One region of the Microbacterium sp. 05N427 genome, then DNA from elsewhere that is predicted to be linked to it. Evidence: predicted binding sites of a transcription regulator. Region 1 holds the regulator's gene; each other region holds the start of a gene.
The links. The regulator LexA, encoded in region 1, represses DNA repair genes until DNA is damaged. The targets are predictions, from matches to a motif close to TCGAACANNTGTTCGA.
Positions count from the first base shown of each region.

Region 1 (7,776 bases):
CCCTCGTGCACGAGGTAGGGACGACCGGAGATGTCGACGACCGCCTGCACGAGCGCCTCGTCCAGCGGGACCAGCGCGTCGCCGTAGCGTGAGATTCCGCTCTTGTCGCCGAGCGCCTCGCGGATCGCCTGCCCGAGCACGATCGCCACGTCCTCCACCGTGTGGTGCGCGTCGATGTGGGTGTCGCCCGAGGCGCGCACGGTGAGGTCGGTCAGCGAGTGCTTCGCGAACGCCGTCAGCAGGTGGTCGAAGAACGGGACCGAGGTATCGATGTGGCTCTGACCCGTGCCGTCGAGGTCGAGGTCGAGCTCGATCGTCGACTCGGACGTGGAACGTGTACGGCGCGCGGTCCGGGCCGCAGCGGGGGTCTCAGCGGTCATGAGGCCGATCCTATCGAGGCGAGGGCGTCCAGGAATGAGGTGGTCTCGGCCTCGGTGCCTGCCGTGACGCGCAGGTGGTGCGGGATGCCGACATCGCGGATCAGCACCCCCTTGTCGTAGAGGGCGCGCCAGGTCGCCGCGGGATCGGCGACACCGCCGAACAGCACGAAGTTGGACCAGGACGGGTGCGGCGCGTACCCGAGAGCTTCGAGCGTGGCGGAGATCCGATCGCGCTGTGCGACGATCTCGTCGACCATCGCGAGCATGATGGGAGCATTCCGCAGTGCCGCGACCGCAGCCGCCTGGGTGAGCGCGCTCAGGTGATACGGCAGGCGCACCAGACGCAACGCATCGATGAACGCCGGGTCCGCGGCGAGATAGCCGACCCGCGCTCCGGCGAAGGCGAAGGCCTTGCTCATGGTGCGGGAGACAGCGAGCCGCGGCCGGCCTTCGAGCAGCGTCAGCGCCGTCGGCGAATCCTTCGGGGCGAACTCCTGGTACGCCTCATCGACGATCACGATGCCTCGCGCGGCCTCGTAGACCGCCTCGATCACGTCGATCGGCAGCGGGGTGCCGGTGGGGTTGTTCGGCGCGCACAGCAGGATCACGTCCGGATCGTGCTCCCGGACCTGCGCGACCGCCTCGTCGACCGTCAGCTCGTAGTCCGGGTGCCGAACGCCGGCGATCCAGGTCGCGCCCGTGCCCTGGGCGAGCAGAGGGTACATCGAATAGGTCGGCGCGAATCCGAACACGGTGCGCCCGGGACCGGCGAAGGCCTGCAGGATGTGCTGGAGCACCTCGTTGGATCCGTTGCCCGCCCAGATGTTCGCGGCCACGAGGTCGTGGCCGAGGTAGCCGGCGAACGCCTCGCGGAGCTCGGTGAACTCGCGGTCCGGGTAGCGGTTGACGTCGCGCAGCGCGACCGCGATGTCGTCGAGGATGTCGCTCGCGACCTGCTCGGGAACCGGATGCGTGTTCTCGTTCACATTCAGCGCCACGGGCAGCGGCGCCTGCGGCGCGCCGTAGGGACGCAGCCCGCGGAGGTCGTCACGAAGGGGTAAGTCGTCGAGCGAGACAGTCACCCTGCCATGCTAAGCGGCCGAGCTGTGCGGTTGACGTCGCATGACAGCAGGTTGACGTCAAAGTACGGGATCAGCGTCCGGTCGAGCCGTACTCCGCCGGGATGGCCAGGTGCTGCCCGACCTCGATCACGCCGCCGTCGACGAGGTTCAGCTGCGAGATCTTGGCGACGACGTCGCGCGGGTCGGCGTTCGGCGCGACCTCACCCGCGATCGACCACAGCGTGTCGCCGGGCTGCACGGTGACGGTCGCGAAGGTGTTGCCCGTGGTCTGCTCCCCGGAGGCGAGCGCGGATCCGCCGCTCAGCACCGCGAACGCGATCGCCGCAGCCACCGGGAGCGCGACCAGCGCGGCGAGCACGCGCCGACCGCGTGCGGTGATCCGCAGTCGCGTGGCGAGAACCGGACCGGCGAAGGTGATGCTGCTCATGGTGCTTCTCCTCAGTGTGTGTGTCGGTCCGCCTCTCCCCGGATCGGGATCCTGTGTGGAGGATCTTCGAATCCGGGCCTCTGGAGAGGCGAACCTACGTACCGAAACTACTTTCGAGTTCGAACATCTGTCAAGCGTTCTTCGAATATCGGTTCCGATGATTCACCGACACGCTCGAACAGATCTATCGATTCCGCCCCGATCTCGGATACGGTTTCGATACGAAGACCCCATCACGGACCACCGACATTCGAATCGCCGCCCGCGAATCCATGCCGATTCCCGGATCCGCGAGGGCCCGATGCACACGAAGGAGATGGCATGAGCGACGGTGCGAACCTCGGCTCCGAGGCCCCGCGGACGCGGCGCCGCAAGAGCCTCAGTGCGAAGCAGATGGCGATCCTCGAGGTCATCCAGACCTCGATCGCCCGGTACGGATACCCGCCGAGCATGCGCGAGATCGGCGACGCCGTGGGTCTCAAGTCCCTCAGCAGCGTGACGCATCAGCTCGGCCAGCTCGAGCTCAGCGGCTACCTGCGCCGCGACGCCGGCAAGACCCGCGCCATGGAGGTCCTCATCGACCTGCCCGGCCTCTCCACCGAGAACCCCGCCGACACCGGTCCCTCGGTCGGCGACGCCGCGCTCGTGCCCCTCGTGGGCCGGATCGCCGCCGGAGTGCCGATCACGGCGGAGCAGCAGGTCGAGGAGATCTTCCCCCTCCCCCGTCAGCTCGTCGGCAAGGGCGACCTGTTCATGCTGAAGGTCTCCGGCGAATCCATGATCGATGCCGCCATCTGCGACGGCGACTGGGTGGTCGTGCGCTCACAGGGCACCGCGGAGAACGGCGAGATCGTCGCCGCCATGCTCGACGGCGAAGCCACCGTCAAGACGTTCCGCCGCCGTGACGGCCACGTGTGGCTGCTCCCCCGCAACAGCGCTTTCGAGCCGATCCTGGGCGACGACGCCACGGTGCTCGGCAAGATCGTGGCGGTGCTGCGCGCGGTCTGATCCGCGCCCGCCGCACCACGCACACCACGCACCACAAACGTCGAGGCCCCCTCTGCGCACCGGGGCCCCCTCCCAGATCCGGATCTGGGAGGGGGCCTCGGTGCTGCGAGGGGGCCTCGATGAAGTACGACGCCGTGCGCGGGCCGCTCAGACGGCGACCGACACGTCCTCACGGACGCGGCGGGTGGCCTCGACGATGTTGCGCAGCGAGGCGTTGGTCTCCTCGTAGCCGCGGGTCTTCAGGCCGCAGTCCGGGTTGACCCAGAGCTGACGCGTCGGGATCTCCTCGACGGCGCGGCGCAGGAGCGCCTCGACCTCGGACGTGTCCGGCACACGCGGCGAGTGGATGTCGTACACGCCGGGGCCGATGCCGTGGTCGAAGCCGGCCGCAGCGATGTCCGTCACGACCTCCATGCGGCTGCGGGCGGCCTCGATCGAGGTGACGTCCGCATCGAGCGCCCGGATCGCGTCGATCACGACGCCGAACTCGGAGTAGCAGAGGTGCGTGTGCACCTGCGTGGCGGTCTCCGCTCCCGCGGTGGAGAGGCGGAACGACGCGACGGACCAGTCCAGGTATGCCGGCTGGTCGGCCTTCTTGAGCGGGAGCAGCTCGCGCAGCGCCGGCTCGTCGACCTGGATGACGCCGATTCCGGCGGCCTCCAGGTCTGCGATCTCGTCGCGCAGCGCGAGGGCGACCTGGTTCGCGGTCTCGGCGAGCGGCTGGTCGTCACGGACGAACGACCAGGCGAGGATCGTGACCGGGCCGGTCAGCATGCCCTTCATCGGCTTCGCGGTGAGGGACTGCGCGTACTCCGACCAGGCGACCGTGATCGGCGCCGGGCGCGACACGTCGCCCCAGAGGATCGACGGGCGCGTGGCGCGGGATCCGTAGGACTGCACCCAGCCGTTCTCGGTGACGTCGAAGCCGTCGAGGTTCTCGGCGAAGTACTGCACCATGTCGTTGCGCTCGGGCTCGCCGTGCACGAGAACGTCGAGGCCCAGCTCCTCCTGCAGCGTCACGACCCGGCCGATCTCCTCACGGAGGAAGCCGTCGTACTCGTCCGCCGTGATCTCGCCCTTGGTGAACTGCGCACGAGCGCGACGGATCTCGCCCGTCTGCGGGAAGGATCCGATCGTGGTGAGCGGCAGCGCCGGCAGGTCGAGTGCGATCGACTGCGCGGCCACGCGGGCCTCGTAGTCGCCGCGGTCGAAGTCGGCCTCGGTCAGCGCAGAGGTGCGCGCCCGGACGGCGTCCACGCGGACGCCGGGAGCGCTGAGCCTGTCCGCCAAGGAGGCGGAGGCGGCGTCGAGCTCGGCGACGATCGCGGAACGCCCCTCGGCGAGACCCTTGGCAAGGGTCGTGACCTGGGCGACCTTCTGGTCGGCGAAGGCGAGCCAGTCCAGCAGGCGGGCGTCGAGCTTCGTCTCGTCCTCGACGTCGTGCGGCAGGTGCTGCAGCGAGGTCGAGGTCGCCGCGGCAACGCCGGCGGCGCCGAGGCCGCGCAGCGCCTCGAGGGTGTCGAAGGCCGCGGAGAGGTCGCCGCGCCAGATGTTGTGACCGTCGATCACGCCGCCGACGAGCACCTTGTCGGCAAGACCCGGGACGGACGCGGGGACGGTGCCGCGCACGAGGTCGAGGCCGATCGCCTCGATCGGAGCGGCGGCGAGGACGGCGAGGTTCGCGTCGAGAGCCGCATACGGGGCCGCGACGAAGATCGCCGGGCGCTCCGCGAGACCGCCGAGGACCGCGTATGCGCGCTCCGCGGCCGCGCCGAGCGCAGCCACCGAGGCCGGCAGCGACTCGCTCACGAGCGCCGGCTCATCGAGCTGCACCCACTCGGCGCCGGCGGCCTTGAGCGCACCGAGCACCTCGGCGTAGACCGCGACGAGGTCGTCCAGCCGCGACAGCGGGTCGAAGCCCTCCGGCGCCTCGTCGGCGGCCTTGGCGAGGGCGAGGAAGGTGACGGGTCCGACGAGCACCGGGCGCGTGCGGAAGCCGGCCTCCGCCGCCTCCTGCACTTGGCGCACGACGCGGTCGCTGGACAGTGAGAACACGGTGTCCGGTCCGATCTCGGGCACGAGGTAGTGGTAGTTCGTGTCGAACCACTTCGTCATCTCGAGCGGCGCGCGCTCACCCTCGCCACGGGCGACGGTGAAGTACGCCGGAAGGCCGATCGTGCCGTCGGCGGACCGCAGGTCCTCGAAGCGCGCGGGGATCGCGCCCACGGTGACCGCGGCGTCGAGCACCTGGTCATAGAACGAGAACGACTCGGGGATCGCCGAGTCGGAGCGGCCGAGACCCTGCGCCGCGAGGCGGTCGCGCGTCGTCGCACGCAGCTCTGCTGCGGTGCGCTCGAGCTCGGCTTCGTCGATCCGTCCGCCCCAGAACGCCTCGACGGCCTTCTTGAGCTCACGGCGACGGCCGATGCGCGGGTAGCCCAGGATGGTTCCCTCGGGGAATGCGGTCATGACGGTCCTCTCTGACGGAAGGGGGAAGGAAGCGGCTTAGCGCGCGCCGCTGGTCTCTGCGAACCGGAGGGCGCCGCCCGGCGGGGAGGGCGCCGTGCCTTCGGGGATGACCCCGGCGGCGGTGAGCACGTCCAGCACGGTGCGGTGCTGGTTGAACGCGTACAGGTGGATACCGGGCGCCCCGCCCTCCACGAGCTCGCGCACCAGCTCCGCCGCATGCGCGACGCCGATCTCGGTGCGGCCCTCGACGGTCGGCTCGACCTCGAGGTCGATGGACAGCTCGGCGGGAAGCTCCTCACCGCTGAGCTCGAGCACGCGACGCAGGCGTGCGGGCGACGTGATCGGCATGATGCCGGGCAGGATCGGGATCGCCACGCCCGCGCGGCGAGCGCGCTCGACGAAGGCGAAGTAGTCGTCCGGGTGGAAGAACAGCTGCGTGATCGCGAGGGTCGCCCCTGCAGCCTGTTTGGCCAGCAGCGCGTCGATGTCCTGGTTGCGGTACGTCGAACGCGGATGCCCGTTGGGGTAGGCGGCGACGGCGATGTTCACCTTCCGGCGCGGCGTCACCTGCACGGCCCCGGGAACACCGGGGATCGGCCGCTCCTGGTAGGGCGCCCTCTCGGCCTGGGCCCGGTCGATCAGCTGGACGAGCTGCGCCGAGCTCTCCAGGTCCCCGAGGAACGGCTGGCTATCGTCGAGCGGCGGATCGCCGCGCAGGGCGAGGAAGCTGAGGATCCCGGCGTCGAGGAACTCCCGGATCAGTCGCGAGGCTCCGGCGTACGTGTTGCCGACGCAGGTGAGGTGTGCGAGCGGATCGACGGCGGTGTGCTCGCGGATGTAGCGCAGTACGTCGAGCGAACGCCCGCCGACGGATCCCCCCGCACCGTAGGTCACGGAGATGAACCGCGGTGCCGCTGACGCGAGCTGCTGGATCGTCTCGTGCAGCGCCTCGATCGGCGCCGTGGTGCGCGGCGGATACAGCTCGAAGGAGATCGGGACGCGCGGAACGACGGCCCCGGCGGGGGCGAACGGCGGCACGTCGAAGGACATCTCTCTCCTGGGTCCGGGGGCGGTCACCCCACGCTAGGCGGCGCCGCTACGCGACGCATGCTGTGTTTCGCCATGTGTCGGCTCGCGCTCTTCTAGGCTCGGGTCATGAGCTCTCCGCACGGTTCCTGGCCCTCTCCGCTGTCCGCCGCCGGTCTCGCCGTCGCCGGCACGAAGATCGACGGCGCCCGGTACGCCGCGGGCGGGATCTGGTGGAGCGAGTCGGTGCCGCAGGAGCGCGGACGGATGCGCGTGATGTGCCGGGACGCCGACGCCGTGCGCGAGGTGCTGCGCGCGCCGTGGAGCGCCCGCTCCCGCGTGCACGAGTACGGCGGCGGCGCGTGGACGGTCGCCGAAGACGGCACGCTGCTCTTCGTCGACGGCGAGGACCAGCGCGTGCACCGGCTGGATCCCGACACGGACGCACCCGTGCCGCTCACCGCGGCCGGCCCTCGGTACGGCGGGCTACGGGTGCAGCAGGGTCGCCTGTTCGCGGTGCGCGAGGATCTGCGCGTCGCACCGCACGAACGCGCGATCGTGGAGATCCCGCTGGACGGATCCGCGGCGGACGACCCCACGGCCATCACCGCGATCCTCAGCGGCGACGGCTTCTTCGCCCATCCGGCGCTCTCCCCCGACGGGACTCGGCTCGCGTTCGTGACGTGGGATGTGCGGCGGATGCCCTGGGAGGCATCCGAGGCGCTCATCGTGGATCTGGCGACGGGGGCGCGGACGATGATGCCGGGCCGCGCTGCACTGCAGCCCGAGTGGCTCTCGGCCGACGAGCTGCTTTACAGCCATGACGCGACCGGACGGTGGAACCTGTACCGTGCGGCACCCGGTGGCGTCCCGACGGCCGTGTCTCTCGCCGACGCCGACACCGGCGGCGGGCTGTGGGTGCTCGGCCAGCGCTGGTTCCGGGTGCTCGACGACGGCAGGATCCTGGCCGTCCGCACGAATGGATCCGACACCCTCGTCCTCATCGACCAGGATGGCACCGAGCGCGAGCTGGCGGTCCCGTTCGACGGCGATCTCAGCCTGGAGGACGCGCACGGATCCCGCGTGCTGATCACGGGACAGGGACGACGTGTGACGCCGGGTCTCTGGGAGCTGGACATCGACGCGGGCGTCGCGCGCGCCATCCGCGGCGGCGATCCCGTCGACCCCGCGTGGGTGCCCGGCGCGCGACCGGTGAGCTTCGACGGACCGCACGGCCCCGTGCATGCGTTCGACCACGCCCCGGCGAACCCCGATGCCGATGCGGATCCGCAGGCGCTGCCGCCCTACGTCGTGCAGGTGCACGGCGGCCCGACGGCCCATTCGTCCGGCGCGCAGGCGGGATGGATCACGTACTTCACGAGCC
Region 1 covers NZ_JBFTMT010000007.1:303,592-311,367, reverse strand. Annotated here, with positions in the region: gene hisB (imidazoleglycerol-phosphate dehydratase HisB) at 1-380, opposite strand, end outside; gene AC1DG4_RS09590 (histidinol-phosphate transaminase) at 377-1,462, opposite strand; gene AC1DG4_RS09585 (LysM peptidoglycan-binding domain-containing protein) at 1,533-1,889, opposite strand; gene lexA (transcriptional repressor LexA) at 2,211-2,897, shown strand; gene metE (5-methyltetrahydropteroyltriglutamate--homocysteine S-methyltransferase) at 3,045-5,366, opposite strand; gene AC1DG4_RS09570 (methylenetetrahydrofolate reductase) at 5,403-6,416, opposite strand; gene AC1DG4_RS09565 (S9 family peptidase) at 6,522-7,776, shown strand, end outside.

Region 2 (7,776 bases), on a different contig from region 1:
GAATGCCATGGCCAGCACCACGTCCGGGATCGAGCGGGTGAGCACGCCGATGAACCGGGCGATCCCGCGCCAGACGGGTCCGGGCGTGGTGTTCGCGGCGGCGAGGTAGGCGATCGGCACCGAGAGCGCTGCGGCGACGAGCGTGCCGACCAGCACCAGGCCCACGGTGAGCGCGATCAGCCAGAGCAGGTCGAGCGGGGCGGGGAAGCTGAGCGCCCCCACCCGGGTCATGAAGCGCTGCGCGTTGCCCCAGCTCGACAGGACGCCGGTGAGCGAGAATCCGCTCTGCACGAGCGAGGCGATGCCGAGCCCGACGAGCACGATGAGCGTCAGCGCTGCCGCGATGCGCTCCGGCGACACCTGCCGCTGCGGGGCGCGCGACAGAAGGCCGCCGACGTAGCCTTCGCGGCGGGGAGCGGCGACGACGGTCACGAGCGCACCCCGACGGACCCGCCGGTCGCTGAGCCCGTCGAAGCGGCAGGCGCAGCCGGCGTCGCGATCCCCTGCTCGATGAGCTCGGTGGTGACGGCGGTGAGGTCGGCGGTGGTCGTGGCGACTCGGCCGTAGATCTCCATGACCTCGGCCTTGCTGAGGCCCGTCGTGGAGGTGTTCAGCACGACCTCGCCGTGACGGAGGCCCACGATGCGATCGGCCCAGCTGATGGCGAGGTCGACCTGGTGCAGACTGCACACCACGGTGAGGCCCTGATCGGCCGCGATCTCGCGGATGAGCGCCATGACCTGGTCGCTCGACTCTGGATCGAGCGAGGCGACGGGCTCGTCCGCGAGCAGGATCTCGGGGCGCTGCATGAGCGCGCGGGCGATGGCCACGCGCTGCTGCTGGCCGCCGGAGAGGGTGTCGCTGCGCTGGTAGGCGCGATCCAGCAGCCCCACGCGCTCGAGGTGGCCGAGGGCGCGCAGCTTCGCGTCCTTCGAATAGCCCCAGAGCCCGAGGCGCGCCCCGCGCACGGACGAGAGCGACCCGGTCAGCACGTTCTCCAGCACCGTGAGCGACGGCACCAGCTCGAACTGCTGGAAGATGAATCCGACCCGGCTGCGGAGGCTGCGCAGCGCCTTGCCCTTGAGCGCCGGGACGGAGGATCCGAGCACCTCGACGCTGCCCGAGGTCGGCGTCTCCAGTCCGTCGAGGTGCCGCAGTAGGGTCGACTTGCCGGATCCGGAGAGCCCGAGGAGCACGACGATCTCGCCGCGCGCGACCTCGAGGTCCGCGCCGTTGAGGGCGGTGGTGGCGCCGAACTGCTTGGTGACGCCGGCGAGGCGGATGACCGGCTCCGTGGTGGAGGTGCTCATGGTGTTGCGCTCCTGGTTGTGATCGGGGTCCTTGAGTGAAGATGCCGGGCCGGCGACCGTCCTCGGTTCCTGAGCGAGGAGCGCAGCGACGAGACGAAGGGCGCCGCACCCGCTCAGGAACCGGGGGCAACCGGTCCCTGAGCGAGGAGCGCAGCGACGAGACGAAGGGCGCCGCACCCGCTCAGGAACCGGGGGCAACCGGTCCCTGAGCGAGCCGAAGGCGAGACGAAGGGCGCCGCACCCGCTCAATGACCCCGATGAGGACGTGATCGGTCAGATCACTTCTTGCACTGATCGGCCTTGGTCTTGTCGCAGATGTCGCGGATGATGTCGTAGTACTTGTCGTCGACCGGCTTGGTCGCGTAGAAGGTCGCCTTGAACGCGTCGCTGTCCGCGTTCTTGACGCCCGCCTTCACGATGTCGTCGATCGTGATCTCCTTGAGCGCGGAGACGACCTTGTCGCTGGTCTCCTTCGGCAGCGCCGAGGAGTAGACCAGCGGGGCGCCGGGCACCATCGTCTTGTCGACGACCGTGACCTTGTCGCTCTTGGCGACCTCGGAGTCCTCGGCGAAGCCCGCCTCGCACTCCTTGCCCTCGCCGACCTTCTGCACGCTCACGTCGTGCTTGCCCGCGAACACCGGGGTGACGCCGGTCTTGGCGTCGATGCCGTCCTTGAGCAGGTTGTAGCTCGGGAACAGGTAGCCCGAGGTCGACGACGGGTCGACGAAGCAGACCTTCTTGCCCTTGAAGTCCTTGATCGAGGAGATCGAGGATCCCTTCGGCACGATCGCCTCGGAGTAGTAGCCCGGCTCCTGACCCTGCTTGGTGACGATGGAGGAGATCGGGGTGAGCTTGGCGCCGGCGTTGGTGGCGGTGATGTACGTGAAGCCGGAGAACGAGGCGACGTCGACCTTGCCGGCGACGGCGGCCTCGATGAGGGCGGCGTAGTCGGTCGACTCGTGGTACTCGACCTTCTTGCCGGTCTCCTTGGCGAGGTAGTCCATGAGCGGCTGGTAGTTGGTCTGGGTGTCGACCGAGTCGGGCACGACACCGAAGACGAGGGTGTTCGCGTCGACGGCGTAGCCGCCGTTCGCGGCGGCGGGCGCATCGGTGCCGGTGGCGGCACCGGCAGCGCCGGAACACGCGGCGAGGCCGAGGGCGAGCACGGCGGCGCCGGCCGCGACAGTGAGAGCGCGAAGCTTCATGAGGACCTTTCGGGTTTCAGGTGCGGAGGGAATCCTCGAAGACTCTCTCAAGCCCGCGGTCGAGATGTATACCTACCTCGGCACTGTTCCCCGACTGTTTACCCGTGATTCGCCTGAATGAACACCTAAGGAACGAGGGTGCGCCCGAGCGTGGCGACGAAGTAGTATGCCTATGTGCCCGAGGTTGTCTACACCCAGATCGCCGACGAACTGCGCGCCAGGATCACGGCGGGCCGGCTGCGTCCGGGAGACGCGGTACCGACCGAAGCGGAGCTCGCGGAACGCTGGAGCACGTCGCGCGGCCCCATCCGCAACGCCCTCGCCACCCTCCGCGCCGAGGGCCTCATCGAAACCGCCCGCGGACGGCCTGCGCGCGTCGTGGAGCGTAAGGCCACCCAGGCGGTCGACGTGTCCGTGCCGTTCACCCGCTGGGCCCGCGAGCTGGGCGCCCGCCCCGGTGCGCGCACCCAGGAGCTGAGCCTGCGCCGCGCGGGAACCGAGAAGGCGCAGGCTCTCGGGGTGGATCCCGACGACACGATCGTGAGCGTCGTCCGGCTGCGCTTCCTCGACGACCGCCCCACGATGCTGGAGCGGCTGTTCTACACCGAGGAGGTGGGCCGCCTGCTGTTCGCCATCGACACCGACGCGATCTCGATCACCGACTTCCTGGGCTCGCAGGGGCACCCCATCGTGGGCCTGCAGCACGAGATCGACGCGGTCGCCGCCGACGAGCAGGACGCGACGCTGCTGCAGGTGCCGCAGGGCACCCCGATCCTGCGCCTCAGCCGTACCTCGCGGGGCGCCGACGGCCGCATCTTCGAGGCCAGCGAGGACCGCTACCTCTCCAGCATCGTGCGCTTCACCGTCTCCGGATCCGGCATCTCCCCCGACGGCCAGTACCTCCGCGCCGTGGGCGGCTGAGAGCGGTCGCGGATCCGGTCCCTGAGTCAGCTCGACCCCAGGCCGGTCGCGGTCCCGGTCCCTGAGCTTGTCGAAGGGCCCGCCACGCCCCTCACACCGCGAGCAGTACGATCCCGGCGACGACGACCGCCGCGGCGCCGATCCGCCAGGCCGGGCGGCCTTCGCGCAGCACGAAGGCGCCGAAGAGGCTGACCAGCACCACGCTCACCTCGCGCAGCGGTGCGACGAGCGCGACAGGCGCGATCCTGATCGCCTGCAGCACGAGGATGTACGACAACGGCGAGAGGATCCCGAAGGCCAGGATGCGGCGCCACTCGGTGCGCCACAGCGCCGCGGCGGCCGGCCACCGGCGGCGCATCGCGGCGGAGTAGTACACCGCCTGCATGCCGGCGGTGCCGACCATGAAAGCGACCGGGGAGAGCGAGAACGAGCGCACGACGAACGCGTCCCAGATCGTGTAGAGCGCGATCGCGATGCCGGTGAGCACGCCGAACAGCAGTCCAGGGTCGATCCGTCGGCGGTCGCCAGCCCCGGCGTCGAGACGCACGACCCCCGCCCGATCCACGAAGCCGATCGCGACGATCCCGACGATGACGACCGCCACCCCGACGAGCGCGAGCGGTGTGGGACGCTCCCCGAACAGCAGCATCGCGATGATGACCGACAGGAACGGCCCCGTGCCGCGCGCGGTCGCGTAGACCGTGGACAGATTGCCGACGCGATACCCGTGCTGCAGCACCGCCATGTAGACCACGTGGAGCACGCTCGAGACGAGCACGCCGAGGGCGAAGCCGCCGATGTCGTCGGTTCCGAGGCCGCCGGTGAACGGCACCACTCCGGCCCAGAGGACCGTGCTCGCGACGGCGCCCCACCAGAGGAAAGGGAGACCGGCGCGGCTGATACCGTGCGCGAGCACGTTCCAGCCCGCGTGCGCGACAGCGGCGGAGAAGACCAGGACGAATGCGAGAAGAGACATGGGAACCTTCGGTCCGCCGCGGGCGCGACGGACGTGGTTCCTCCAGGCTTTTGTCCGTTCAGATGACGCCCGACCCACGAAGGCCCGACGTGGCGCCGCTCGGACCAGTCGGGCGAACCCCGGAACCCTAGGCGCTGTCGAATCCCAGCCTAGCCGCGCGGTCGAACCCCGTGGATCCGCTCTTCGATCCGTCAAACACATGTGCGATACTAGTTGTCCACAGATCCTGACTTTGCCCACTCAATGTCGGTGCTATGTTCTAGGCTGAAGGCATGGAAATCGCTCCCGACCACACGCTCCGCCGCAGCGCGGCGCTGGTCGCGGAGTGCGCCGAGATCGACAGCCAGATCGCCCGGCTGCACGCCAGGAAGGCGGAGAGACTCGCCGAGCGAGTACGGCTGCTTCTCGATGAGATCCGACCAGGTCAGGACGGGTTCGAGCAGGCCGAACGCTCGATGATCAGCGAGTTCTCCGCGGGGCTGCGGATCACCGCCTACGCCGCGGCGAAACAGCTCGCCAACGCGCACACTCTGCAGGAGCGTCTCCCGGGCACGCGTGAAGCCCTCGCCGCCGGTGCGCTCACGCTGGCGCACGCCGACGTGATCGTGGAGGCTGCCCGCGACCTGCCCGCCGGGGACGACGCCGTGGCGGCGGCCTACGAGACGGCGGTCGTCCCTTACGCGTCCGCCGAGACGCGCGCCCGCACGAAGGCCTTCGCCGAGAGCGTCGTCGCCGCGCTCGCGCCCGCGACCGTGCAGGAGCAGCACGACCGCGCACAGGACGAGCGGGTCGTCACGGTGACCGACGAGGGACGCGGACAGGCGACCCTGCACGTCACCGGCCCCGCCGTGCTCATCCACTCCGCCTACGACCTGGTCACCCAGGAGGGGCGCGCGATCCTCCGCGCGGCGAAGCAGGACGGCGCGGCCCCCGATGCGCTGGGCGACGCGCGGTCGCTGGATCAGGTGCGCTGCGACCGGACCCTGCTGCGGCTGCTCACCGGCCGCATCGACGACGACGCCGACATCCTCGACAGCATCCGGCCCACCGTGCAGGTCACCGTCAGCGCCGCGACCCTCGCCGGCATCGACGACCGCCTGGCCGAACTCGACGGGCACGGACCGATCGACGCCGCCTCCGCGCGCAGCATCGCCGCATCCGCCGCGGCCTGGCGGCGCCTGCATCTGGACGACGCGGGGATGATCGCCCGCACCACGGCCTATCAGCCCACCGACGCGATGAGACGACATCTCCGGGCTCGCGATCGAACCTGCCGCTTCCCGGGTTGCCGTAGACCCGCGCGCAGATGCGAGATCGATCACACCTATGACTACGCCCGTGGCGGGCCCACCGCGATCACGAACCTCGCGTGCCTCTGCGCCACCCATCACGCCCTCAAACACCCCGACGTCGACCCGAGATGGCGCTGGACCGCCCGGCAGCACCGAGGCGGGACCATCGTCTGGACCACCCCTGCCGGCGTCGAATACTCGGACACACCGCCGCCTCGCGTGATGTTCGTGGAGGAGGACTCCGTCTCCGCATCGGCCGCGTGAACACGGAGAGCGCGCGAGCGGGACCCCGGTTCACATGCTCGTCTACACGCTCGCCGCCCCGAGGACAAGTCCAGCGAGGTGAATCACCGGGCGGAGCGATGGCACCGATCACAGACGCTTCCGAAGCGCCGATGAAATACTGGACATGTTCAACGACAAGGAGGTCGCCCCGTGCCGGATAACACGACCGAGAACGAGCGTGCGCTCGAAGAGGGCATCGTCACCGATCTGAAGGATCGCATGACCTATGGGTCGTACCTCGACCTGGATCGGCTCCTCAGCGCGCAGCACCCGGTCAGCGTGCCGCAGCACCACGACGAGATGCTGTTCATCATCCAGCACCAGACGACCGAACTGTGGCTCAAGCTCGTGCTGCATGAGCTCGGCACCGCGCGCGACCGGCTCGCCGAGGACGACCTGCGTTCGGCCCTCAAGCACATGGCACGGGTGAAGCACATCCAGGAGGTGCTCACGCAGCAGTGGTCGGTGCTCGCGACGCTCACCCCCACGGAGTACGCGCAGTTCCGCGGCGACCTCGGCAACTCCTCGGGTTTCCAGTCCGTGCAGTACCGCGCCGTCGAGTTCGCGCTCGGCAACAAGAACGAGCGGATGCTGAGCGTGTTCCGCTCCCATCCCGAGAACCTGGCGATGCTCACGGCGGAGCTCGAGCGGCCGACCCTGTACGACGAGTTCCTGCGGTTCGCCGCGCGCCGCGGCCTGCCGATCCCTGCGGAGATCCTCGACCGCGACGTGCGCCAGCCCTACCGGATGCACGATTCGCTCGTGCCCGTGCTCACCCGGATCTACGAGAACCCCCATGACCACTGGGACCTGTACGAGGCGTGCGAGGAGCTCGTCGACGTCGAGGACAACTTCCAGTTCTGGCGCTTCCGGCACCTGCGCACCGTCACCAGGACGATCGGACGCAAGATCGGCACGGGCGGATCCAGCGGCGTCGACTTCCTGCAGCGCGCCCTCGATCTGACGTTCTTCCCCGAGCTGTACGCGGTGCGCACCGAGATCGGGCAGTGACGGCGTGAGCGTGGCGGACGGCACGGTGATCGGCGGGTTCACGGACCATCACGTGCATCTGCAGCTCGTGGATCCGGCCGCTCTCGGGGTGGCATTCGTCGGAGTCCCCGACGGCGCAGGGATGCTCGGCCGCGTGCTGGATCTCGGATCCGCTCCCGCGGCGATCGCGGCCCTCGCCGCACACCCGCCCGGCGGCGTCGCGATCTCCTTCTCCGGCGCGTTCCTGACCCCGATCGGCGGGTACCCCTCCGACCGGAACTGGGCGCCCGCGGGATCCTTCCGCGAGATCGCCGACGCCGAGGCCGCGGAGGCCACCGTCGCCGAGATGAAGGCCGCAGGAGCATCGGTCATCAAGGTCGCCAGCAACAGCACGGCTGGCCCCGTGTTCGGCGACGACCTGCTCCAGGCGATCGTGCGCATCGCCGATCGCCACGGCCTGCCCGTGGTCGCCCACGCGGAGGGCCCCGGCGAGGCGCAGCGCATGCCGCGACTCGGCGTCAGGGCGCTCGCGCACACCCCGTTCACCGAGCGGCTGAGCGATGCCGAGGTCTCCGCCCAGGCAGGCCGGATCGCGTGGATCTCCACCCTCGCGATCCACGAGGGCGAGGCCCGAGCGATCGCGCTGGACAACCTGCGCCGCTTCCACGCGCACGGCGGGACGGTCCGCTACGGGACCGACCTCGGCAACGGCGACCAGCCGGCCGGCCTCAACTCCGCCGAGGTCGAGGCCCTGCGCGAGGCCGGCGTGCGCGGGGCCGCACTGATCCGCGCTCTCG
Region 2 covers NZ_JBFTMT010000014.1:31,223-38,998, forward strand. Annotated here, with positions in the region: gene phnE (phosphonate ABC transporter, permease protein PhnE) at 1-432, opposite strand, end outside; gene phnC (phosphonate ABC transporter ATP-binding protein) at 429-1,310, opposite strand; gene AC1DG4_RS14565 (phosphate/phosphite/phosphonate ABC transporter substrate-binding protein) at 1,589-2,515, opposite strand; gene AC1DG4_RS14570 (GntR family transcriptional regulator) at 2,690-3,436, shown strand; gene AC1DG4_RS14575 (EamA family transporter) at 3,528-4,412, opposite strand; gene AC1DG4_RS14580 (HNH endonuclease signature motif containing protein) at 4,685-5,968, shown strand; gene kynA (tryptophan 2,3-dioxygenase) at 6,140-7,000, shown strand; gene AC1DG4_RS14590 (amidohydrolase family protein) at 7,005-7,776, shown strand, end outside.
Region 2: a site for LexA is predicted at 4,604-4,619, ahead of AC1DG4_RS14580 (HNH endonuclease signature motif containing protein). Genes of this name have one in related genera too.

Region 3 (7,776 bases), on a different contig from region 1:
CGTGAACGTGTGGGACGTCGTCTCCGCCCGGGCGATCGCCGCCCTGCCCGAGACCACCGCCATCGCGACGGCGGGCCACTCCATCGCCTCCTCCTACGGCTACGCCGACGGCGCGATCCCGCGCGAGCTCATGCTCGACATGGTCGGCCGCATCGCGGCCGCGGTCGAGCTGCCGGTGACCGCAGACCTCGACGACGGCTACGGCGACCCGGGGGAGACCGTGCGTCTCGCGATCGGCGCGGGCGTCGTCGGCGCGAACGTCGAGGACCGGCTGCGTCCCCTCGCGGAAGCGACCGCCGACGTCGAGGCGATGATCCGGGCTGGCGAGGCCGAGGGAATGCCATTCGTGCTGAACGCGCGCACCGACGCGTTCGTCCGGGGCGGCGGTCGCCCCGTCGCCGAGTCCCTGGCCGATGCGATCGAGCGCGGCAGGGCCTTCCTGGACGCCGGCGCCACCTGCGTGTTCGTGCCGGGGATCCTGGACGCCGACACCACCCGCGCTCTGGTCGAGGGGATCGGACACGGCAAGGTCAGCGTCATCGGTCTGCCCGGGGCTCTCACCTCGACCGAGTACGAGGCGCTGGGCGTCGCCCGCATCTCCTACGGCCCGTTGCCGCAGCGCGTCGCTCTCACGGCGCTGCAGGACAACGCGGCGGAGATCTACGCCGGCGGCATCATCCCGGCGGGCACCCGCGCGCTCAACTGATCCGAACGGCCGATCGCCCCGCCTCTGCAGCGCGCACAGGCGGGGCGATCGCCGTCAGTACACTTGCCTGGTGGTCACACGTCTCTCGAACTTCTTCCTCCGCACGCTCCGCGAAGACCCGGCCGGCGCCGAGGTCGCGAGCCACAAGCTGCTGATCCGCGCCGGATACATCCGACCGCAGGCGTCGGGCATCTTCGCCTGGCTCCCGCTGGGCCTGCGCGTCAAGGCCCGCATCGAGAAGGTCGTCCGCGAGGAGATGGCCGCCGCGGGCGCACAGGAGGTGCACTTCCCGGCGCTCATGCCGCGTGAGGCATACGAGGCGTCAGGTCGCTGGGACGAGTACGGCGACCTGCTGTTCCGCCTGCAGGACCGCAAGGGCGGCGACTATCTGCTCGCGCCCACGCACGAGGAGGCGTTCACGCTGCTCGTGAAGGACCTGTACTCCTCGTACAAGGACCTGCCGCTGACGATCTACCAGATCCAGGACAAGTACCGCGACGAGGCCCGGCCCCGCGCCGGTCTCCTGCGCGGACGCGAGTTCACCATGAAGGACGCCTACTCCTTCGACGCCAGCGATGCCGGCCTCGACATCAGCTACCAGGCGCAGCGCGACGCCTACGAGCGCATCTTCCAGCGCCTCGGCCTGGAGTACGTCATCGTTCAGGCCGATGCCGGCGCCATGGGCGGGTCCCGCAGCGAGGAGTTCCTGCACCCGACGCCCGTCGGCGAGGACACCTTCGTGCGCTCCGAGGGCGGCTACGCGGCCAACGTCGAGGCGTACACGACCGCGATCCCCGAGACGGTTCCGTTCGCGGACGGCGCTCCCGTGATCTTCGACTCGCCGAACACGCCCACGATCGAGACGCTCGTGACGCACGCGAACGCGAACCTCGAGGGAGAGTTCACAGCGGCCGACACGCTGAAGAACGTCGTGCTCGCGCTCACGCATCTCGACGGCACGCGCGAACTCGTCGTCATCGGCATCCCCGGTGACCGCGAGGTCGACGAGAAGCGCGCAGAGGTCGCCTTCGCCCCGGCCGAGATCGAGCCGGCGACCCCCGACGACTTCGAGAAGCACCCGCTGCTGGTCAAGGGGTACATCGGTCCGTGGTCGCCCACCGGCGCGATCCTCGGCGAGGAGTCCGCAACCGGGATCCGCTACCTCCTCGACCCCCGCGTCGTCGAGGGCACGAGCTGGATCACCGGCGCGAACATCGACCAGAAGCACGCGCACTCCGTCATCGCGGGCCGCGACTTCTCGGCCGACGGCATCGTGGAGATCGCAAACGTGCGCGAAGGCGACCCCGCGCCCGACGGATCCGGTCCCGTGCATCTCGCGCGCGGCATGGAGATCGGCCACGTCTTCCAGCTCGGCCGTAAGTACGCCGACGCGCTCGGGCTCAAGGTGCTCGACGAGAACGGCAAGCTCGTGACCGTCACGATGGGCTCGTACGGCATCGGCGTGACCCGCATCCTCGCGATCATCGCCGAACTCAACAACGACGACAAGGGACTCATCTGGCCGGCCTCGGTCGCGCCGTTCGACGTGCATGTGGTGGCAGCCGGTCGCGACCAGGTCGCTTTCGACGTGGCGGCGGAGGCCGCGGCCCAGCTCGAGGCCGCGGGTCTCGACGTGCTCTACGACGACCGCCCCAAGGTCTCGCCCGGGGTCAAGTTCGGCGACGCCGAGCTCGTGGGTGTGCCGCGCGTGCTCGTGGCGGGCCGCGGCGCCGCCGACGGTCAGGTCGAGCTGTGGGACCGCCGCAGCGGCGAGCGCGACACCGTCTCGCTCGCCGAGGCTCTGCAGGCGCTCACGACGCGCTGACCGCCGCCCTCGCATCGCGAAGGCCCCAGAACCCGAAGAGGATTCTGGGGCCTTCGGCGTGCGTGGCGGGTCACTCGGTGGTGAACTCGCAGCCCAGCGCGAGCGACGCGTACGACAGGATGTTCGCGCGGCAGGTCGCCGCGCCGAGCTCGAGGCCGATCAGCGGATACAGGTCGTAAGCGTCCTCGAGCGCGACGATGTTGCGCGCGATCACGGTGAGCTCCGCCGCGGGCCGGAACGCGCCGAGTGCCGCCCCGATCTCGATCGTGGATCGGTACAGGCTCACCTGACGCTCGACGATCGAGCGATGCAGCGGACGGTACTGGGGCTGCTCGCGCAGCAGCGGGATGCTCTCGTAGGCCATGCGCAGATGGTCGCTGATCTCGTCGGGCACACCGGCTTCGACGAGCTTCGCGAGCCGTCGGATCGGATCCGGCTCCTGCTCCGCGATCACCCTGCGGTGCTCGTACATCTCCTCCAGGACGCCCTCGACGGTCGCGTACATGAGGTCGTCGAAGCTCGGGAAGTAGTAGAGCACGCTGCCGGCGCTCACCGACGCCTCGGCCGCGACAGCGCGCACGTTCGTCGCGTTCAAACCGCTCCGGCCTGCGACACGGCGGGTGGCCGAGATGAGCTCCGCGCGGCGAGCGCTGTGCTTGTGCGGTGCCGGCACGGCGACCCCTTCCTGCGAACTGTCGGAGCCGCCACGTCCGGATCCTGCAGCGGCGCGCTCAGCCCTCGTCGTCCACGACCACCGTGGTCAGCTCAGCATAGTGGCGCGGGTTGCGGGCCTTGAGTATGAAGCCGATCACGATCCCGGCCAAGAACAGCACGGGGGTCGGCGCCAGCAGCGCGATGTTGATCGGGCCCTCGACGCCCGAGACGAGGCTGAAGTTCGTCGCGATGAGGACCCATCCCACGATGAGGCCGATCGCTCCGAGCGCCGGTGCGACGAGCACACGCCAGACGCTGTGCCCTCGACGGTCGCGCAGGAAGAAGCCGACGACGGCGATCGCCGCGACCGCCTGCGCGAACACGAGGCCCGCCACACCCACCGAGTACACCGGCAGCGCGAAGCCGAGGAAGGGATCCGCACCGGTCGCGAGCGTGATCACGATCGCGGCGAGCGAGATGATGCTCATCACGAGGCTCGCGTGGTGGGGCGCCTGGGTCTTGATCTGCGTGCGGGCGAGCCAGGCGGGCAGCAGCCGCTCACGACCGATCGAGAACAGGTAGCGGGTGCAGGCGTTGTGGAACGCGAGCAGGCAGGCGAAGAAGCTGGTCACGATCAGGATGCGCATCGTGATCGACGCCCAGAGGCCGAGGTACTGCTCGCCGGCGTTGAACACCATGTCCTGGAACGTGTCCTCCTGCGCGAGCTTGAGCACGCCGTCCACGCCGAACGCGACCGTGAGGATCCAGAACGTGAAGGCGTAGAAGATCCCGAGGAACGCGATCGCGATGTACGTCGCCATCGGCACGGTGCGGGTGGGACGGATCGCCTCCTCGGTGTAGATCGCAGTGCTCTCGAAGCCGAGGTAGGCGCCGAAGCCGAACACGAACAGCGCGCCGCTGCCGGCGGCGAAGAACACGTTCTGCGGAGCGAACGCGGCGAACGAGATCGGCTCGGGGCCGCCCTGCGCGAGCACGCCGATCGCGAGGATCAGCAGGATCGCGACCTCGGCGGTGAGCAGCACCGCGAGAATCTTCGCCCCGACGTCGATCTTGCGATAGCCGAGGATGCCGACCGCGAGGAAGGCGATGAGGGCGTAGACCGTCCACGGCAGCTCGATCCCGAACAGTGCGGAGAACGTCATCTCGCCGAAGAAGCCGACGAAGCCGTAGAAGCAGATGCAGAGCGCCGCGTAGGAGAAGATCGTGACGAACACGATCCCGATCCCGATCGGCTTGCCGAGACCCTTCGCTCCGTAGATGTAGAACGCACCGGCGTTGCGGACATAGCGCGACATCGCGGTGAACCCCACGGCGAACAGCATCAGCACGATGCCCGAGGCGAGCATGGCTCCAGGCCCGCCGATCCCCGCGAGGCGGAAGTCGGTGGGGGCGGCGCTGGCGACGACCGTGAGCGGTGCCGCGGCGGAGATCACGAAGAACACGATCGCCCAGACGCCCAGCCTGCGGCGGGCGAGCGCGGTGCCGCCGGTGAGGGCGGCGTCGGCCGGCGCGGCGACCACGATATCGTCGGGGGAAGATCGGGGCATCATCGGCTCCTGGTTCGATCCGCCGTGCATCGGGACAGCAACGGCGCTTGAACAGTGATTCAAGAGCGTTAAGTCGATCATGTCAAGCAATCAGGAGTGATCTGTCGTAAACTTCTGAACACTCGTTCAAAGCAGATCGGAGACGTGATGACGTTGCATCCCACCTCACCGCAGCAGGAGGGACGCCCGCGCGCCCGCGATCTCGGCGTCGTCTTCGACGGCGAGCCCGGCGTGCGGGACGCGATCACGGACGTTCCAGGCCTCGAGGTCGGATTCACGACGCTGATCGCGGGGGAGGGCGCGCATGCGGTGCGCTCCGGGGTGACGGCGATCCTTCCGCGCGGGCGGGACGGCGTGGGCGATGCGTGCGCCGCAGCCGTGCACTCCTTCAACGGCAACGGCGAGCTGACCGGCCGCAGTTGGATCGACGAGTCCGGATCCGTCGCCCTGCCGATCGCGATCACGAACTCGCATGCCGTGGGGCCGGTGCACGCCGGCGTGGACGCCTGGCTCGCCGCGAATCGTCCTGACCTGGCGGCGCAGTGGCTGCTGCCGGTCGTCGGGGAGACGTGGGACGGCTACCTCAACGAGATCAACGGCGGCCACGTGCGACCGGAGCATGCGATCCAGGCGCTGGATGCGGCGACGGCGGGGCCGGTCGCGGAGGGGAACGTCGGCGGAGGCACCGGCATGAACTGCTACGGCTTCAAGGGCGGCACGGGCACGGCCTCCCGGGTCGTGCGCCACGGCGAGGACGAGTACGTGGTCGCCGCGCTCATCCAGGCGAATTTCGGCTCGAGGGCGCAGCTGCGCCTGGGCGGCATCCCGCTCGGGCAGCAGACCGCGGCGCCGAACCCGATGGACGACAGCGACTGGTTCGCTCAGGATCGGGCCGCGGGGCGCGCGGTGAGCGGTGCCGGATCCGCGATCGTCGTCATCGCGACGAACGCGCCGCTGCTGCCGGGGCAGTGCGCTGCGCTCGCCCGCCGCGGTGCGTTGGGCCTCGGGCGCAGCGGAACCGCGGGCAGCCACTTCTCCGGCGACATCGTGCTGGCGCTGTCGACGGCGAACTCCGGGGCGCTGAGCTCGGTGTTCCCGTCCGACGAGCGAGCCGAGTACGAGCAACTGCGCTTCGTGCCGTGGGGGCGGATGGATCCGTTCCTCACGGCGGCGGTGCAGGCGGTCGACGAGGCGGTGTGGAACGCCCTCGTCGCAGCGGAGGACATGATCGGCCGCGACGGCCATGAGAGCTTCGCGCTCCCGCACGACGAGATCCGTGCGGCCGCGGCTCGGATCGCGGGGCGCTGACCCCCCGGCGGGCGAGGTCCTGCAGGATGGGGACATGGACACCACGCCCGCTGTCTGGCTGCGCGAACGCCCCTCGCTCACGGGATCCCCTCCCGCGCTGCATCCCGATTCCGTGCCGGACGATCCGCTTGCGCTGTTCCTGAACTGGATCACGGCGGCGGCGGAGGCGGGCGTCGCAGAGCCGCATGCGGCGACCCTGGCGACGGTCGACGCCGACGGCATCCCGGACGCGCGCACGCTCATCCTCAAGGACGTCGACGAGCGCGGCTGGGCGTTCGCGGGCACGCGCTCGTCCGCCAAGGGCCGGCAGCTCGCGGCGAATCCCGCGGCCGCGCTGAACTTCTGGTGGCAGCCGGTGCTGCGCGCGGTGCGGGTGCGCGGGGTGGTGGTCGAGGCCCCCGCCGACGAGAGCGCCGCCGACCTCGCGGCGCGTTCGGCGACTGCGCGCGCCGGCGTCGCCGACGGCGACTGGGTGCTCTGGCGGATCGTGCCGAGCTGGATCGAGTTCTGGCAGGGCGCGACGGACCGCAGGCACACCCGCATCGTGTATACCCGGGAGGGGGATCGCTGGTTCCGGTCCTGGAGCGGCGGCGACGCAAAGGGCGGCGGCGACGCGACGCGCGCCGGCACGGAGGAGGAGAGCGGATGAGCGACTACGAGATCACGAGCATCGGGAGCCCCGACGAGTGGCGGGCCTTCCACGGCGGGTTCGACGAGACGCGATCGCGCGACGGCCGGCGCGTCGTCGACCACGAGCTGACGATGCAGTACATCGGCATGACCGCCAACGCCCTGGTCCCGGGCGAGGAGGCGGGCTACTGGCATACGCATGCGCGGATCGAGGAGCTCTACGTCTTTCTCGCCGGGCGCGGCCAGATGGGCGTCGGCGACGACGTCGTGGAGGTCGGGCCCGGCTCGGTCGTCCGCGTCGGCCAGGGCGTGCCTCGCACGTGGCGCGCCCGTCCGGACAGTCCGGGCGAGCTGCGCTGGCTCTGCATCCGCGCCGGGGGAGAGTCGCTGCCGCACCTCCCCGACGACAGCGCGCGCCTGCCCGAGCGGCCCATGCCCTGGCCCGCCGCCGGCTGAACGCACCACGGGCGCCGGCGCTCCGCGCGGCGGCCCCCGCAGCGCTCAGGGGCGTGACACGCTGGAGGCATGACCGACGAGATCCTGCCACCGGCCCTCCGGGCCGAGATCAACGCCGTGCTCGATGACGCCGGCGTGCGCGCCGATCGCCGCCTCGTGCTGAGGATGCTGCAGACAGCGGTGCTGCTCGGTGAGGATGGCACCGACCGGCTGGATCTGAAGATCGCCTCGGCCGCCCTCTCCGAGATGCGCAGCGCGTTCCGGTTGTTCGCGCCGTTCCACGCCGTGCCGAAGGTCACGGTCTTCGGATCCGCCCGCACCGCCCAGGATGACCCGCTGTACCGGCAGGCGCGAGACGTGGCGAGAGCGCTCGCCGCAGAGGGCTGGATGGTGGTCACCGGCGCCGGCCCCGGGATCATGCAGGCCGCCGCCGAGGGGGCGGGGCCCCAGCGCTCGCTCGGCGTCTCGATCCGGCTCCCGTTCGAGGAGAAGGCCAACACGATCGTTGCCGAGCAGGAGCACGTCGTCGCGATGAAGTACTTCTTCACGCGCAAGCTCATGCTCATGAAGGAGTCGCGCGGGTTCATCTGCCTGCCCGGAGGGTTCGGCACGCTGGACGAGATGTTCGA
Region 3 covers NZ_JBFTMT010000016.1:57,741-65,516, forward strand. Annotated here, with positions in the region: gene AC1DG4_RS15490 (isocitrate lyase/PEP mutase family protein) at 1-706, shown strand, start outside; gene AC1DG4_RS15495 (proline--tRNA ligase) at 777-2,531, shown strand; gene AC1DG4_RS15500 (TetR family transcriptional regulator) at 2,602-3,204, opposite strand; gene AC1DG4_RS15505 (APC family permease) at 3,263-4,753, opposite strand; gene AC1DG4_RS15510 (DmpA family aminopeptidase) at 4,901-6,061, shown strand; gene AC1DG4_RS15515 (pyridoxamine 5'-phosphate oxidase family protein) at 6,096-6,710, shown strand; gene AC1DG4_RS15520 (cupin domain-containing protein) at 6,707-7,147, shown strand; gene AC1DG4_RS15525 (LOG family protein) at 7,217-7,776, shown strand, end outside.
Region 3: a site for LexA is predicted at 4,868-4,883, ahead of AC1DG4_RS15510 (DmpA family aminopeptidase). Genes of this name have one in related genera too.